Regions from separate parts of the Bradyrhizobium sp. A11 genome, predicted to be linked through region 2. Evidence: riboswitches for the same ligand, from Rfam matches in the RefSeq annotation. Region 2 holds a riboswitch; the other holds the start of a gene.
The links. Region 2 has a riboswitch for S-adenosylmethionine ahead of WI560_RS02120 (O-succinylhomoserine sulfhydrylase). Riboswitches for the same ligand answer to the same signal wherever they lie in the genome.
Positions count from the first base shown of each region.

Region 1 (9,015 bases), 1.2 Mb from region 2:
GCCGCCGCCGGAAACCTTCGGCACCTTGCCGAGGGCGTCCTCGGTTGCCTTCAGGATTGCACGGGAATTGCCCCCGGCGCGGTCGATCAGGCCGGAAGCCAGCCCCTCATTGTCGTCCAGCAGGACCTTCAGCATGTGCAGGGTCGAAAACTGCTGATGCCCCTCGCGCATCGCAAGCGACTGCGCGGACTGGATGAAGCCCCTGGAGCGTTCGGTATATTTCTCGATATTCATCTGTTCTGTCCCTCGGCCTGCCCTTGGGGCCCTCTCAGGCACCCCAATACGGCATCTTCATTGGGTTACGGCTGACCGCATTGAGGATTCTCAAGCGGGAACGGTGGTCTTTTGCCGGCTTGCGCCGGCCTGAGGCAGATGTGGGAAGCGGTCCGGCGGAACGAAAGAGGCGCGTTCACAATTTCGTGCGCTTCTCGGCTGCTTGGCGCGGGCCGGCCGAATCCTCTAAGTAACGGCATGACAGCCAGCCAGACCGCCGAGATCACCGGCCTCTACCGCTACCCGGTCAAGGGCCTGACGCCGGAGCCGCTGCGCCGCGTTCCCTTGCGACCGGGCCAGACCCTGCCCGCCGACCGCCGCTACGCCATCGAGAACGGTCCGAGCGGTTTCGATCCTGAAGCGCCCGAATGGAAGCCGAAGATCCAGTTCCTGATGCTGGCACGCAATGAGCGGCTGGCCGAGCTCGACAGCCATTTCGAAGACGCCAGCAATGTCCTGACCATCCGCAGGGGTGGTCAGGTCGTCGCCAGCGGGGACCTGGAGACCGCGGCCGGGCGGGCGGCCATCGAGCGCTACGTCGCGGAGAATTTTCAGCCGGAACTCAAGGGCCCGCCGAAATTGCTGTCCGGCCGCGACCACAGCTTCTCCGACGTCGCCCGCAAGGTGGTCTCCATCATCAATCTCGGCAGTGTCCGCGCCATCGAGGCCATGCTGGGCGGCACCGCCGTGCATCCGCTGCGCTTCCGCGCCAATCTCTACGTGAAAGGCTGGCTGGCCTGGTCGGAGCTCGATCTCGTCGGCCAGACACTTGCGATCGGACAGGCGCGGCTGAAGGTGGTCAAGCGCATCGTCCGCTGCCCCGCCACCAATGTGGACCCGGTGACGGCCAAGCGCGATCTCGAGATCCCGCCGACGCTCTCGCGCCATCTCGGCCACATGGACTGCGGCATCTATGCCGAGGTGATCGAAGGTGGCGAGATCGGCGTGGGCGATGCGGTTGCGGTGGAAGAGCCGAAGCTGCTGTGAGAGCTACGCTGCCGTAGGGTGGGCAAAGGCGCCTTTGCGCCGTGCCCACCACTTCTCTCAGCTGGCAGAAGCCGTGGGCACGCTTCGCTTTGCCCACCCTACGAGACCGTCGCTGTCGTCACCTCAATTCGGCATCACATACGCATAGATCTTCCCGCGCGAGACCGGCGCTTCGCGGACGCGGTTGCCGTTATTGCCGGAGATCATGATCGGATTGCCCTGCGCGTCGATGCCGGTGATGATGCCGACATGACCGCCGCGGCGGCCGCGCGACATCACCGCGATGGCGCCGACCTGCGGACCGGAGACGCGCGTGCCGTAATGGGCGAAGGAGTTCGCCATGTCCGAGCCGGTGCCGCGATGACCGGTCTTCTCCAGCACCATGTTCATGAAGCGCGCGCACCACAGGCTGCCGCGCCCGGTCGGATTGCCGCCGACGTAACGGCGCGCTTCCGACACCAGGGAGCCGCCGCCGAAGCCACCACTGCTCGTGGCCTCACTCGCCATGCCGCCGCTCGCGCTCAGCGCCGCTCGACGGCTTGCGCGCGTGACCATTCGACCGCCGCCGGTGATGATCGTTCCACCATTGCCGCTCATGGCGACGCCGGAGCTATTGGTGTTCGGATCATAGCTGGCAAAAGTGTTGCCGAATCCGCTCGCCTGCAACTGCGCCGCGCTGCGCTCGAAGCGCGAGCTGCGTTCATGGTGGCGGTGATGATGATGTCTGGCGTGGTGCACGTCAGCGTGCCGCTCTGCGCTATGACGATGATGCGGCCGCGCTGAGGCCGGAGAACCGAATGCGGCAAGTGCCGCGGAGAAGATCGCCAGCGCAACAACACAACGCGACAGGCGAGACGCAAACAACTCAAACATTCTTCATCCTTCGTTGACACCCCACTTCCCGCCGGCCCGTGCAAGAGCCGACATCCGTCCGGCCGTTAAGCCGCCCGATGTGGCGAGAAAAAGACGCGGGTAGCCCGCGAATGGCTGCGATGATTTTGTGCCGACACTGGTCGGTGCTGCCGCATTGCGGACAACAGCATTAACTGCGATCCTGCAAGGACGGCTTGAACAGAGGGAAACGGTTAATGCCCCACGCCAAGACCAGGGACGACGTCAGCATCTATTTCGAAGAGGCGGGCCAGGGAACGCCGATCATTTTTCTGCACGAGTTCGCGGCCGACTACACCAATTGGGAGCCGCAGATGCGCTACTTCTCGCGCGGCCACCGCTGCATCACCTATTCGGCACGCGGCTACACGCCGTCCGACGTGCCCGAGGGCGAGGTCTACAGCTACACGCATTTCTACGGCGACGCGCTCGCGGTGCTCGATCATCTCGGAATCGAGCGCGCGCATCTCGTCGGCCTATCGATGGGCGCCTACTCGTCGCTGCAAATCGGATTGAACGCGCCGCAGCGCGCGCTGTCGATGACGCTGGCCGGCGTCGGCTCGGGTTCGGAGCTGGAGAATTTGGCGACATGGCGCCAGCAGTGCCGCGCCAATGCCGAGCAGTTCGAGACGCTGGGCTCCGCCGAGGTCGCCAAAGTCACGCGCGAGGCGCCGAGCCGGATTCCCTTCCTGGTGAAGGATCCGCGCGGCCACGCCGATTTCTATGCCGCGCTGGCACGTCACGATGCCAAGGGTTCGGCGCGCACGATGCGCGGCTTCCAAGGCGGCCGTCCCTCGATCTACACGATGACGGATGCGATCAGGAAAGCGACAACGCCGGCACTGATCATCTGCGGCGACGAGGACGATCCGTGCGTAGGCCCGAGCCTGTTCCTGAAGAAGCACCTTCCCGCAGCGGGGCTGGCGATGTTTCCGAAGTCAGGCCACGTGCTCAATCTCGAAGAGCCCGCGCTGTTCAATGAAAGCGTCGAGCGGTTCGTGACGCTGGTGGAAGCGGGGCGCTGGCCGGCGCGGGATCCGCGCTCGCTCGGAGTTGGTTAGCCGTTCCGGGGCGCTCGAAGAGCGAACCCGGAACCTCGAGATTCCGGGTTCGATGCTGTCGCATCGCCCCGGAATGACGCCGTCGGCGTCACTTCCCCCCGCCCCTGCTCAGCAGAAACACGGCCTGCTCGCCGAACATGTTCCACACCCACCAGGGCAGGTTCAGCGGCACCGGGCGGCCGTAGAGATCGAGCGCCACCGAGCGCTCCATCTTGACGTTGATCTCGTCGCAGAGCTGCACGAAATCCTTGATGGTGCAGAAGTGGATGTTGGCGGTGTCGTACCAGGTCGCCGGCAGGTTTTCGGTGCGCGGCATGTGGCCGCCGACCAGGAGCTGGAGCCGCATCTTCCAGAACCCGAAATTCGGGAACGAGACGATGGCTCTTCGGCCGATGCGCAGCAGATTCTCCAGCACCACCCGCGGCTGCCGCGTCGCCTGCAGCGTCTGCGACAGGATCACGTAATCGAAGGCGTCGTCGGGATAATTGACGAGGTCGGTGTCGGCATCGCCCTGCACCACCGCGAGGCCCTTGGCGACGCAGCGGTTGACGCCCTCGCGCGACAGCTCGATGCCGCGGCCGTCGATGCCGCGCGTCTCCAGCAGCTGCAACAGATCGCCCTCGCCGCAGCCGACATCGAGCACCTTCGAGCCCGGCTTGACCATCTCGGCGACCAGGAGATGATCGGCGCGAAACTGGCCGGACTGCCCCGCCGCAAGGCCGCCGAGCGGCAGAACTTCCTGTACAGACATCGCTAGCCGTCCTTCTTGCCGGTGAGCCCGCGCGCCTTGCCGGCCGATTGCAGGAAGGCGCGGGAGATGTCGAAGAATTCGGGCACGTCGAGCAGGAAGGCGTCGTGTCCGCGATCGGTCTCGATCTCCGCGAACGACACCCGCGCGCTCGAGGCGTTCAGCGCATGCACCAGCGCGCGCGATTCCGAGGTCGGAAACAGCCAGTCGCTGGTGAAGGAGACGACGCAGAAGCGGGTCTTGATGTCGGCGAACGCTTTCGCCAGCACCCCGCCATGGTCGGCCGCGATATCGAAATAGTCCATCGCGCGCGTCAGATAGAGATAGGAGTTGGCATCGAAGCGCTCGACGAAGGAGGAGCCCTGATAGCGCAGATAGGATTCGACCTGGAAGTCGGCGTCGAACGAGAAGGTCGGCAGCTCGCGGTCCTGCATGCGCCGGCCGAACTTGCGATGCAGCGCCGCGTCGGAGAGATAGGTGATGTGCGCCGCCATGCGCGCCACCGCAAGCCCGCGATGCGGATGGATGCCTTGATCGGCATAGCCGCCGCCGTGCCAATCGGGATCGGCCATCACGGCCTGGCGGCCGAGCTCGTGGAAGGCGATGTTCTGCGCCGAGTGCCGCGTTGCGCAGGCGATCGCCAGCGCGGAGTACACGCGCTTCGGATAGGCCGCGGTCCATTGCAGCACCTGCATGCCGCCCATCGAGCCGCCGACGACCGCGAACAGCGTGTCGATGCCGAGCCGGTCGATCAGCATGGCCTGCGCGCGCACCATGTCGGGGATGGTGATGACGGGAAAATCGAGCCCCCAGACCTTGCCGGTGGCGGGATTGATCGACGCCGGCCCGGTCGAGCCCATGCAGCCGCCGATCACGTTGGAGCAGATGATGAAGTAGTGCTTGGGGTCGATGGGCCGACCGGGGCCGACCAGCGTCTCCCACCAGCCCGGCTTGCCGGTGACGGGATGGACATTGGCGACATGCTGATCGCCGGTCAGGGCATGGCAGATCAGGACCGCGTTGGAGCGATCGGCGTTGAGCTCGCCATAGGTCTGGTAGGCGATCTGGAACGGGCTGAGATCGACGCCGCAATCGAGCCGCAGCGGCTGCTCGGCGCCGAAATGCGCAACCTGCGAGCTCGGATGATCCACCTCGTGCGACCGCTCGTCGGCGCTGATCGCAGGACTCGGTATCGACTTGACGCCACCCATCTGACCATTGACCTCGTTCGCGATCAAACGCTGATCGCCACTTGCATCAGGCCATGAAAAACCCGGCCTGAACGATAGGTTCGGCCGGGATCGGAAGCGTCCCCGGCCTGTTTAGCGAGTTTTTTAACGTGGCTGCAAGCCGGCCGGCTCAAATGACCACGGAACGGCAAAAGCTACCGTCTTGGGCGGTTTTCGTCAAGTCGCGGCCCGGATCGGCTCAATTCGCCTCTGCCGCGTCGCCCGGAAAGGACGTCATTTCTCTTTGCTTTCGCCGCCCCGACTGCCTAATCAGGACATTCCCCATTCGAAACGATCGACAGCCAGACATGTCCCAACGTCCACCCGCGCCGCCATCGCTGCAGGAACTGCGCAAGGAGATCGACGCGATCGACGAGGGCATGCATCGCCTGCTGATGCAGCGCGGCGACATCATCGACCGCCTGATCCAGGTGAAGCAGACCCAGGAGGTCGGCTCGGCGTTCCGGCCCGCGCGCGAGGCCGCCATGATGCGCGACCTCGTGCGGCGCCATCGCGGCATCCTGCCGCTCGACACGGTCGAGAGCATCTGGCGCGTCATCATCTCGACCTTCACCTATGTGCAGGCGCCGTTCTCCGTGCATGCCGACATCTCGGTGAGCGAGCCGGCGATGCGCGATTCCGCGCGCTTCCATTTCGGCTTCACGGTGCCTTACGTCGCGCATTTCAGCGCGCAGGCCGCGGTGGAGGCGGTGGCGAGATCCAAGGGCGATCTGGCGCTGGTCTCGGCGACGTCGAGCCGCACGCCGTGGTGGCTGGAGCTGGAAGCCGCCGGCGCGCCGAAGATCATCGCGCGGATGCCCTTCGTCGAGCGTGCGGACCATCCCGCCGCACTGCCGGTGTTCGCGATCTCGCGCGTCGCCGACAGCGCCCTGGACACGGAGGTCGAGACCTTCAGCGTGCGTGTGTCGGGCTGGAACGCCGAGGTCGCGCGCGCCTTGTCGCCGCTCGCCGAGATCGTCGCGGTGCCCGACACCGCCTTCGACGGCGCGGCGCTGCTGGTCTCGGTCACGAGCGCGACCAGCATCGACAAAATCAGGGCTGCCCTGACCGAGGCGGGGGCCTCGGTGCGCTCCGTGGCCCTCGTCGGCAGCCACGCAACGCGCTATACGGTGCCCCCGACCGGGGCGAAATCGTAAACCACGCGCCACGCCCTGCCATTTTCGGAGTTCAAGATGTCCCGCCCCGTGCCGAATCCCGGCATTCTCGATATTGCGCCCTATACGCCCGGCAAGAGCCCGGTCGCCGAACCGGGCCGCAAGGTGTTCAAGCTCTCCGCCAACGAGACGCCGTTCGGGCCCTCGCCCAAGGCGATCGAGGCGTTCAAGCGCGTGGCGGACCACCTGGAAGACTACCCGGAAGGCACCTCGCGCGTGCTGCGCGAGGCGATCGGCCGCTCCTTCGGGCTCGACCCCAACCGCATCATCTGCGGCGCCGGCTCGGACGAGATCCTCAATCTGCTCGCCCACACCTATCTCAGCCACGGCGACGAGGCGATCTCCACGACGCACGGCTTCCTGGTCTACCCGATCGCGACCATGGCGGTCGGCGCCAAGAACGTCATCGCGCAGGAGAAGGATCTCACCTGCGACGTCGATGCCATCCTCAAGGCCGTGACGCCACGGACAAAACTGGTCTGGCTCGCCAACCCCAACAATCCGACCGGCACCTATCTGCCGTTCGACGAGGTCAAGCGGCTGCGCGCCGGCCTGCCCTCGCACGTGCTGCTGGTGCTCGACGCCGCCTATTCCGACTACGTCTCGCGCAACGATTACGAGATGGGAATCGAGCTCGTCGCCACCACCGAGAACACGGTGGTGACGCACACCTTCTCCAAGATCCACGGCCTGGCTGCGCTGCGCATCGGCTGGATGTTCGGCCCCGAGCACATCATCGACGCGGTCAATCGCATCCGCGGTCCCTTCAACGTGTCGACGCCGGCGATGCATGCCGCGGTCGCCGCGATCGAGGACACCGCGCACCAGGCGATGTCGAAGCAGTTCACCGAGACCTGGCGCAACCGGCTCACCGAGGAGATCGGCAAGCTCGGACTGAAGGTGACGCCGAGCGTCGCCAATTTCGTGCTGATCCACTTCCCGACCGACAAGGGCAAGACTGCTGACGACGCCGACGCCTTCCTGACCAAGCGGGGCCTCGTGCTGCGCGCGCTGAAGAACTACGGCCTTCCGCATGCGCTGCGCATGACCATCGGCACCGAGGAGGCCAACCGTCTCGTGATCGAGGCCTTGCACGACTTCATGGGCGGCACATGAATGCTGATCCGCACTTCCAGCGCGTCGCGCTGATCGGCTTCGGCCTGATCGGCGGCTCGATCGCGCGCGCTGCGAAGCTCCAGGGCCTGGCCGGCGAGATCGTCACCACCGCGCGCTCGGAGAAGACGCGGGCGCGGGTGATGGAGCTCGGCATCGTCGACAAGGTGGTGGCGACCAATGCGGAAGCGGTGAAGGATGCCGATCTCGTCATCCTCTGCATTCCCGTCGGCGCCTGCGGGCCGGTGGCGCAGGAGATTGCCGCGCATCTGAAGCCCGGCGCTGTTGTCTCCGACGTCGGCTCGGTGAAGGGCGCCATCGTCAGGGACATGGCGCCACATCTGCCGAAGACCGTTCATTTCGTGCCGGCGCACCCCGTCGCGGGCACCGAGCATTCGGGGCCGGATTCTGGCTTCGCCGAGCTCTTCATCAACCGCTGGTGCATCCTGACCCCGCCCGAAGGCGTCGATGCCGCGGCGACCGACCGCCTGCGGGCGTTCTGGGCGGCGATGGGCGCCAAGGTCGAGGTGATGACGCCGGACCATCACGATCTCGTGCTCGCCATCACCAGCCATCTGCCGCATCTGATCGCCTACACCATCGTCGGCACCGCCGACGAGCTGGCGCAGGTGACGGAGTCGGAGGTCATCAAGTTCTCCGCCGGCGGCTTCCGCGATTTCACCCGCATCGCGGCCTCCGATCCGACGATGTGGCGCGACGTCTTCCTCGCCAACAAGGAGGCCGTGCTGGAGATGCTCGGCACCTTCACCGAGGATCTCGCCAAGCTCACGCGCGCGATCCGTCGCGGCGACGGCGAGGCGCTGTTCGATCACTTCACCCGCACCCGCGCCATCCGCCGCGGCATCGTCGAGATCGGCCAGGATTCGGCTGCGCCGGATTTCGGCCGGCCGCTTGCGGCGCTGAAGAAGCCGTAGCCGTCGGTCATTCCGGGGCGCCCGAAGGGCGAGCCCGGAATCCATCGGGCCACAGCGCACGCGGTGAAATGGATTCCGGGTTCGATGCTGCGCATCGCCCCGGAATGACGAGACTGAAAATTATCAATACAGCGACGGGATCTGGCCGACCTTGACCGGGCCGAGCAGCACCGCGCCGTCGACGAATTTCAGCGGGAAGCTGCGCGCCTTCTTGCCTTCGAGCGTGCTCTCGGTACCGATCGAGTTGATGCCGGCGGCGACACCGGCATTGGCATTCTGCTTGATGACCTTGCCGAGGCCCGGAACGGCGCGATCGAGCGCGCCGAACAGATTGGTGAGGTCCTGCGACTTCACGCCGGGCGCGACGCGGTCGAGCGTTGCCTGCGGCACGCCCTCCTCCAGCATCTTCTCGATGCCGAGCGCGGGGATCACGCGTTCGAGGCCCGTCACCGTCATCTGCAATTCGCCGTCGAGCCGGCCGTTGGCCGAAAGGCCGAGCGTGCCGGCCGCAACCGCGATCATCTCGCCCTGCTGGATCCGCGACTGCACGATCTCGATGTGACCGCCGGCGGCCTGCATCTCGCGGAAGCGCTGCGGCCACGG
Region 1 covers NZ_CP149509.1:6,182,398-6,191,412, forward strand. The annotation lists gene clpB (ATP-dependent chaperone ClpB) at 1-234, opposite strand, end outside; gene WI560_RS29075 (MOSC domain-containing protein) at 472-1,260, shown strand; gene WI560_RS29080 (TIGR02594 family protein) at 1,384-2,133, opposite strand; gene WI560_RS29085 (alpha/beta fold hydrolase) at 2,349-3,212, shown strand; gene metW (methionine biosynthesis protein MetW) at 3,301-3,963, opposite strand; gene WI560_RS29095 (homoserine O-acetyltransferase) at 3,966-5,171, opposite strand; SAM riboswitch at 5,262-5,341, opposite strand; gene WI560_RS29100 (chorismate mutase) at 5,498-6,346, shown strand; gene hisC (histidinol-phosphate transaminase) at 6,383-7,480, shown strand; gene WI560_RS29110 (prephenate/arogenate dehydrogenase family protein) at 7,477-8,412, shown strand; gene WI560_RS29115 (DUF2125 domain-containing protein) at 8,536-9,015, opposite strand, start outside.
Region 1: another riboswitch for S-adenosylmethionine. It lies ahead of WI560_RS29095 (homoserine O-acetyltransferase); the one in region 2 lies ahead of WI560_RS02120 (O-succinylhomoserine sulfhydrylase).

Region 2 (9,015 bases):
GGGAGTATGATCTCTACCTGTCGGCGTATCCGAACGGCTTCTGGGCCTTCAACCCCTTCGCCTGGCAATTGCTGTTCGTGTTCGGTGCATGGTGCGCGCTCGGAGGTGCGCGCCGTATGTCGCGCATTCTGTCGTCACGGGTCACGATGTGGCTGGCGATCGCCTATCTCATCGCGTCGTTCTACGTGACGCTGACCTGGTACGTGCCGCAGCTCTCCCAGTTCATGCCGAAGCTGGTCGAGCAATGGATGTATCCGATCAACAAGACCGATCTGGACGTGCTGCGCTTCACGCATTTCCTAGCGCTGGCGGCGCTCACCGTGCGCTTCCTGCCCCGGGACTGGCCGGGCTTGAAATCGCGCTGGCTGCGACCATTGATTCTATGCGGGCAGCATTCCCTCGAGATCTTCTGCCTCGGCGTCTTCCTGGCCTTTGCCGGCCATTTCATCCTCGCCGAAGTCTCCGGCGGCGCGGCCATGCATGCGCTAATTAGTCTCTCCGGGGTGCTGATCATGTGGGGCGTAGCCTGGGTGATTTCGTGGTACAAGCGCGTGGCTGACAAAAGCGGTACGAAGACCAAGAACGCCGTCGGCAACGCCGATCTGGCGGGAGGGGGCTGATGAAGGCGAAGGTTCTCCTGAGCCTGATCCTGCTATGCGGTAGCCTCGCCGCGTCCCTGGCGCGTGCGGGCGATGCTGCGCCTGCCGCCACCAATAATGCGCCCGCAGCCTGTGAGCTGCCGTCCTATCTGCTCACCAGCGAAAGCCGACTGACAAAGGTCGCCGATGCGCTCAAGGCCGGCAAGCCGCTCGACATCCTGGTCATCGGCAGCCGCTCGACCACGATTCCATCCTCGGAGAGCAGCTCCTATCCGGCGCGAATGGAGGCGATCCTCAAGGAGAAGCTGCCGGCGTCCGAGGTGGTGCACGTCTCCGTAGAAATACAGAGCAAGAAGACGGCAGAGGAGACCGCGTCCACCTTCGTTAAGCTGATGGAAGCAAAAGCGCCTACTTTGGTGATCTGGCAGACCGGGACCGTGGATGCTATCCGATCCATCGATCCCGACGAATTTCGTAGCGCGGTGACCGAGGGGGTTGTTGCGCTGCAAAATGCAGGGGCTGACGTCGTCTTGATGAACTTGCAATACAGCCCGCGTACGGAGACCATGATCTCGGCGCCGCCTTACCTCGACAACATGCGGGTGGTGGCGCAGGAGCACGACATTCCGCTGTTCGATCGCTTCGCGATCATGCGGCAGTGGAATGACCAGGGTCAGTTCGACCTGTTCAGCCCGTCCCGCGGGCCCGAGCTGGCGAAACAGGTCCATGATTGCCTTGGCCGGGCGTTGGCACAGTTCGTGATCGACGCAGCCCGTGGGGAGCCGGCCCAGCAGCAAAATTGAGGTCTAGCGTTAATGAGTTCTCTCCGCCCTTTTTGCCTGACGGCATGGCTGGCCGCGCCTGCAGCCGCAGTGCTGCTGTCGCTGCTGCCGGCCGCGCAATCGCATGCCCAGACGCCGGCCGTCCAGGCGACACCCGCCCCCGCGCAGTCGGCTGAACCCGCGCCCGCCTCGCCCTCCCAGACCGCCGTCGCTGCGACCTCGCCCGAGCAGCGCGGCATCACGGCGCGTGCCATCGACAAGGTGAAGCAGGCCGCCAAGTCCGCCAGCGACATCTTCAACCGCGTGCCCTGCCAGCCGCCGAAGGGCGGTTCGAAGGCGATGGGCTCGCTGCCGCACGTCGCGGGCAAGCTCGTCGCCGGGCTGCCCGTCGTCATCGTCGCGTTCGGCTCGTCCTCGACTCAAGGGTTCGGCGCGAGCTCGCCGGAGTTCAATTACCCCAATCGTCTCGCCGCGCAGCTGCGCCGGCACTATCCGACCGCCGACATCAGCGTCATCAATGCCGGTGTCGGCGGCGAGGACGCGCCCGAGATGATGAAGCGCCTTCAGACGCAGGTGATCGACATGCATCCAGATCTCGTGATCTGGCAGGTCGGCACCAACGCCGTGCTGCGCAATCTCGATCCCGGCGAAACCGCCAAGATGGTGGAGGACGGCATCAGCCGCATCCAGGCCGCGGGCGGCGCCGACATCGTGCTGGTCGATCCGCAATATTCGCCGGCGGTCAACCAGCGCGCCGAGAGCGCCGGCAAGATGGTGAAGCTGCTCAGCAAGGTCGCCGAGCTCCGTCACGTCGGAATCTTCCCGCGCTTCGAGGTGATGCGTGACTGGCACGAGAAGCAGGCCATTCCGGTCGAGGGCTTCGTGATCGCCGACGGCCTGCACATGAACGATTGGGGCTATGCCTGCTTCGCCCAGCTGCTCGGCGACGACATCATCCGCTCGGTCGGCCAGATCAAGCTCGGCGTCAACGTGCCCGCGGACGTGCGGACGTACCGGCCGATGTAGCTTGCTTTAACCCTCCCCTGGAGGGGGAGGGTCGCTACGCATGCAGCGAAGCGGAATGCGTAGCGGGGTGGGGTGACGGTCCATCCACATCCAACAGTGCCCGAGTGGAGAGATCACCCCACCCCGCTCGCGCTTCGCGCGATCGACCCTCCCCCTCCAGGGGAGGGTCAGCAAGATCACGCCTGCTCCAGCGCCGCGGTCAGGTCCTCGATCAGATCGTCGGCATGCTCGAGCCCCGCCGAGAAGCGAATGAAGCCTTCGCCGATGCCGAGCGCGGCGCGGTCTTCCGGCTTCAGGCGCTGATGCGTCGTGGTCGCCGGATGCGTGACGAGGCTCTTGGCATCGCCGAGATTGTTCGAGATCCTCGCAAGCTTCAGCGCGTTGAGCACGCGGAACGCGGCTGCCTTGCCGCCCTTGACCTCGAAGCCGACCAGGGTCGAGCCGCCGCGCATCTGCTTTTTCACCAATGCCGCCTGCGGATGATCGGCGCGGCCGGGATAGACCAGCCGCGAAATCTTCGGGTGGCTCGCCAGCACCTCGGCGATACGCGAAGCGGTCTCGGTCTGCGCGCGCACCCGCACGCCCAGCGTCTCCAGGCCCTTGAGCAGGACCCAGGCGTTGAACGGCGAGATCGACGGTCCGGTCTGGCGCATGAAATTGTGGATGTGCTCGGCGATGAAGGCTTCCGAGGACAGGATGATGCCGCCGAGGCAGCGGCCCTGGCCGTCGATGTGCTTGGTCGCGGAATAGACCACGACGTCGGCCCCGAGCGCGAGCGGGCTCTGCCAGATCGGGGTTGCGAACACGTTGTCGACGACGAGCCGCGCCCCGCCCTTGTGCGCGATCTCGGCGATGGCGGGAATGTCGAGCACGTCGAGCGTCGGGTTGGTCGGGCTCTCCAGGAAGAACGTCTTGGTGTTGGGCCGCAGCGCCCGCTGCCATTGGTCGAGATCGAGCCCATCGACCAGCGTGGTCTCGATGCCGTAGCGTGGCAACAGGTCCTGCACGACGTAGAGGCACGAGCCGAACAGCGCGCGCGAGGCTACGACGTGATCGCCGGCCTTGAGCGGTGCCAGGATCGCGGTCGTCACCGCGGCCATGCCTGTTGCCGCCGAGCGGGCGGCCTCGGCGCCTTCGAGCTCGATCATGCGGCGCTCGAACATCGCGATGGTGGGATTGGAGTAGCGCGAATAGATGAAGCCGGGGTCCTCGCCCTTGAACCGCGCCTCGCATTGCTCGGCGCTGTCGTAGACATAGCCCTGGGTCAGGAATAGCGCCTCCGAGGTCTCGCCATATTGCGAGCGCAGGGTGCCGGAATGAACCAGGCGGGTTTCGGGGCGGTAGTTGGCGGTCGACTTCGACATAGGGTACCTCCGACATGACCGCCTCGTCGAAAGCGGTCACAAAAAAACCGGCCTGGATATCTCCACGGGCCGGGATCACAGAGGTCCCCGGCCTGTTTAGCGACTTATTTAACGTGGCTGCAAGCCGGCCGGCTCAAATCACCACGGGATAAGTGATGCTCATATTCGGCAATGCCCTTTCCGTCAAGGCGTCCATCGGATAGCCGTAAAAGACCTGTATTTCCGGCATGTCCGGATGCATCTGACCCCTGATGAGGACCCCGGTTGACGTTCACGGTCGCGCCCGACGCCAATGGTATCCTGCCCGACCGCATGATCGCGGCGATGGCGGAGGCAGGGCTCATCCGGCCCGCCTACGACTTCGTCGAGAGCCAGATCCAGCCGGCCAGCCTCGATCTGCGTCTCGGCGACATCGCCTATCGCGTCCGCGCCAGCTTCCTGCCCGGCCCCGGCGCCACCGTCGCCGAGCGCATCGACGAATTGAAGCTGCACGAGTTCAGCCTCGCCGACGGCGCGGTGCTGGAGACCAACTGCGTCTACATCGTGCCGCTGCTGGAAAGCCTCGCGCTGCCGCCGGAGATCGTCGCAGCCGCGAACCCCAAGAGCTCCACCGGCCGGCTCGACGTCTTCACCCGCGTGATCGCCGACGGCACCCGCCGCTTCGACATGATCGGCGCCGGCTATCACGGTCCGCTCTATGCCGAGATCAGCCCGAAGACGTTCCCGGTGCTGGTGCGCGAGGGCTCGCGCCTGTCCCAGGTGCGCTTCCGCACCGGTGATGCCATCCTCAACGCCGACGAGCTCGACGGCTTGCACGCCGCCGAGCGTCTGGTCGATGTCGACGATGCCGATCTCTCCGGCGGCGTTGCCGTCTCCGTCGACCTGTCCGGCGAGAAAGCGGGCGGCTTCGTCGGTTATCGCGCCAAGCGCCACACCGGCGTCGTCGACGTCGATCGCCGCTCCGGCTATGCGGTGGAGGATTTCTGGGAGCCGATGTCGGCCCGTCCCGACGGCAGCCTGATCCTCGATCCCGGCGAGTTCTACATCCTCGCCTCCAAGGAAGCCGTGCAGGTGCCGCCCGACTACGCCGCGGAGATGGTGCCGTTCGATCCCCTGGTCGGCGAGTTCCGGGTGCATTACGCCGGATTCTTCGATCCCGGCTTCGGCTATGCCGGCGCCGGCGGACAGGGCGCGCGCGCCGTGCTGGAGGTGCGCTCGCGCGAAGTGCCGTTCATCCTCGAGCACGGCCAGATCGTCGGCCGTCTCGTCTACGAGAAGATGCTGGCCCGTCCTGATGCGATGTACGGCCAGCGTATCGGTTCCAACTACCAGGCCCAGGGCCTCAAACTATCGAAGCATTTTCGGGTGTAGCCCGATCCTGTAGCCCGGATGGAGCGGAAGCGAAATCCGGGGCGGTTGCACTTGTGGCACGATCCCGGACTACGCTGCGCTTCATCCGGGCTACGAGGTGACCACATGACCAATCCATCCGAACTCGATGCAAGGATCGCCGAAGGCGTCGCGGATGCGCTGATCTATTCGGATCGCTCGGGCACGATCATGCGCTGGAACGGTGCCGCGGCGGCCCTGTTCGGCTTCTCCGCTGCGGAAGCGCTCGGCCAGAACCTGGACCTGATCATTCCCGAGCATCTGCGCGCCGCGCACTGGAAGGGCTTCGAGGCCGCGCTCGCGAGCGGCAGCATGAAGCTTGCGGGCAAGCCGACGCTGACCCGCGCGCTGCACAAGAGCGGACGCAAGCTCTACATCGAGATGACGTTCGCCCTGGTGCGGGATTCCGCGGGCAACGTCCTCGGATCCGTGGCGATGGCGCGCGATGTCACCGAGCGGGTCGAGCGTGAGCGCGCGGCCAAGGCGCCGCCGCAAACTTCGTGATGCGGAATTGACGGGCAATCGCGCAGGGCGCTCTGCATGGGCGTGATGTTGCCTGCCGCGGGGTGCAGTGACACACTCGATCGAAACAACGATCGGGAGCGAACATGGCCGCCGCTGTAGACGCCGCGCAGGAAGCCCAATGGAAGCGCTGGCGCGCGGTCGCCGACCTCTATCACGCATATTTCACCGGGCTCATCCTCACCGTCGTGACGCGGCGTGGCACCGCTGACGCCGCCGAGTTCGTTTTCCGCGTGTTTCGCCGCCAGCAGCAGGAGCGCTTTCTGCCGGGGCTTGCGAAGCTCGGGATCGATCATCTGCCGCCGGCGGTGGCGGCCGCGCAATATCACTATCTCTCCAACTGGATCGGCGGCGTGCATGTCGAGTACATGTACGAGAGCGACGCCAAGGCCTGGATCCGCTATCCGCCGCCGCGCTGGATCTGGAAGGGCACCGCGATCTGCGGCGTGCCGGGCGAGGTCTCGCGCGCGATGCTGCGCGGCTGGCACGCCAATAATGGCGCAGCCCTCGGCGATCTCAGGCTCGGCTTCGTCTGCACCAAGCAGAGCGTCGACGGCCAGGACGGGCTGGAGGGCTACTATCACCAATACGATCATCCGCTCGAGCCGGACCAGCGGCTGGTGTTCGCGCGCCACCTCGAAGCGCCGCTGTTCGATGCGAAGACCGCGCCGGCGCTTCCCGTGGCGAGCTGGCCGAAACCGCGTCTGGAAAAAGCCTATCGCAATTACGCGATGGAATATGTGCGCACGGCGGCGCCGGTCATGGTGCAGCTGTTCGGTCCTGAAGACGCCGGCTACCTGCTGCACCTCACCGGCAAGCTGATCGGGATGCAATATTTCGACGACGTCGCAGCCGCGCTGGCGATGAGCCGCGGCGGGGCAAGCGAATTCGCCGCGTTCCTGAACGCGCTGCTTGCCGCGCAGGATGATGCGGCTGAGAGTACGACGTCTGAAGGCAGCTCCGAAATCCGCCAGCAGAGCTGGAAGTTGATGGACGACATTGCCGACTATCATCCCGCTTGCGCCAGAGTGCTGGAGGGATTGTTCGAAGGCCTGGCTGCGGGATGCGGGCGGCATATCGTCGTGAATCTGCGCGCGGCAGCCGGCGGCCGTCCGCCGCTGGTCTGGACGATCGGGTAGGCCACGCTGCCGCCGGGGGGCACCTCGCCCCGCTTGCGGGGAGAGGGAGCAAACGATCCATCGAAATGCGCTGCCGCAGGGCACGCCTGCATCGGGCGCAGGAGGAATCGGCCATGGCCGTGCTAACAAGCCTCCCGGCGCCCTCGCGCGAATGAATTGATTGGCACACCCAAGCATTGCCGCGCCGCAAGGGGCGCCCGTGCCCCGGAGAGGACATGTCCGACATCGCCGAAATCCCGGTCGATGAGCAAGAGCGTCCGCTGCCGCCGCCGCCGGTGCGAAGCGCGCTTGTAGACGGGCCGATCCTGCGCACGCTGCTCGGCCTTGCCTGGCCCAACGCGATCGCGCTGTCGGCCGGCACCTGCACGGTGATCGCGGAAACCTCCTATATCGGCCGGCTCGGTGTCGAGGCGCTGGCGGCGATGGCGCTGGTGTTCCCGACCATCATCCTGACCATGACGATGTCGGGCGGCGCCATGGGCGGCGCGGTGGCGTCCGCCATTGCACGCGCGCTCGGTGCCGGCGATCGCGAGCGCGCCGGCACGCTCGCCGCGCACGCGATGCTGATCGGCATCAGCTTCGGCCTCGTCTTCATGCTGAGCATGCTGATCTTCGGGCCCAAGGTGTTGGAGATGCTCGGCGGCCGCGGCGATGTGCTGACCCATGCGGTTGCCTACACGCAGGTGTTTTTCGGCGGCGCCGTGCTGCCCTGGCTGCTCAACACCATGGCCGGCGTGCTGCGCGGCACCGGCAACATGAAGCTGCCCTCGTTCCTGATCATCAACTCCGCGGCCTGGCAGATCGTGCTCGGCGGCACGCTCGGCCTCGGGCTCGGGCCGGTGCCGCAGTTCGGCATGCACGGCGTCGCGGCCGGTGCGCTGATCGCCTATTCCATGAACATCTGCATCATGGGCTGGTACCTGTTCTCCGGGCGCGCGCGTGTCACACCGAAGCTGCGCGGCCTGCGCATCCAATGGGCGATGTTTTTCGACATCCTCAAGGTCGGCGCCATCGCCTGCTTCTCGCCGCTGCAATCGGTGCTGACGATCTCGATCTTCACCCACATGCTGGCGCAGTTCGGCACCACGATCCTCGCCGGCTACGGCATCGGTGCGCGGCTCGAATTCCTGCTGACCTCGATCGCGTTCTCGTTCGGCATCGCCTGCGTGCCGATGGTCGGGATGGCGATCGGCGCCGGCAACATCGCACGCGCCCGGCGCATCGCCTGGATCGCCAGTGCGGCTGCCTTCGTCGCCGTCGGCGCACCGGCCTGCCTCGTTGCGATGTTCCCCGACCTCTGGATCGACATCTTCACCGACAGCGCGGAAGTGCGCGCGGCGAGCCATCAATATCTCTCGACGGTCGGACCGTTCTACGCCTTTTTCGGCATCGCCACGGTGATGTACTTCTCCTCGCAAGGTGCGGCCAAGGTGATCGGGCCGGTGCTGGCGCAGACGGCGCGGCTGGTCTACATCTCGGCCGTCGGCTGGTGGCTGTCGACCCACGAGGCCACCGCGCAGAGCTTTTTCTGGCTGGCCGCGAGCTCGATGGTCGTGCTCGGCCTGCTCTCATCCTCCAGCGTCGTGCTGACGCGCTGGGGACCGCGCGCGAGCACGCCTGCGATCAGGCCAGCGCTGTCGGGTGCCTCCGACTAGCGATGCTTATGGCGGCGATGGCTGCTGCCGCCGCCGGTATTGGCGAGCCGCATCAATTGCGGGATCATCGCCATCATGTCGCCGCCACCGGCGCCGCCGAGCATGCCCATGATGTCGCCGCCGCCCATGCCGCCGAGCCCGGTCGGCATATAGCCGCTTCCGCCCATCGGCGCGTAGCCGCCGTAATTCGGCGCGCCGAAGCCGCCGCCCATCATGCCACCAAGTCCGCCGCCGCCGTTCTCCATCATGCGGCTCATCATCGGGCCCATGGTCTGCATCATCATGGCGAAGCGGCGCTTGCCCATCTTCGCCTTCATCATCTCCAGCATCGGCGCCATCTGGGTCATCATGTCCTCGCCGCCTCCGCCGAATCCGGCGAACTGCGCCTTCGCCGGCGTGCTTGCGGCGGAAAACAGCAGCAGCACGGCGGCCGCCTGGCAGATCACCTTGTCCGCACCTCTCATGGCATGCTCCTCGCGTGCGCAGCCCCGCCGGGACAGCGGGGCCAACCGGACGCACGCGACCATCATTGCGGCCGG
Region 2 covers NZ_CP149509.1:475,454-484,468, forward strand. The annotation lists gene WI560_RS02105 (OpgC domain-containing protein) at 1-620, shown strand, start outside; gene WI560_RS02110 (SGNH/GDSL hydrolase family protein) at 620-1,402, shown strand; gene WI560_RS02115 (SGNH/GDSL hydrolase family protein) at 1,415-2,407, shown strand; gene WI560_RS02120 (O-succinylhomoserine sulfhydrylase) at 2,584-3,771, opposite strand; SAM riboswitch at 3,847-3,926, opposite strand; gene WI560_RS02125 (2'-deoxycytidine 5'-triphosphate deaminase) at 4,036-5,142, shown strand; gene WI560_RS02130 (PAS domain S-box protein) at 5,248-5,664, shown strand; gene WI560_RS02135 (hypothetical protein) at 5,769-6,821, shown strand; gene WI560_RS02140 (MATE family efflux transporter) at 7,037-8,476, shown strand; gene WI560_RS02145 (hypothetical protein) at 8,473-8,940, opposite strand.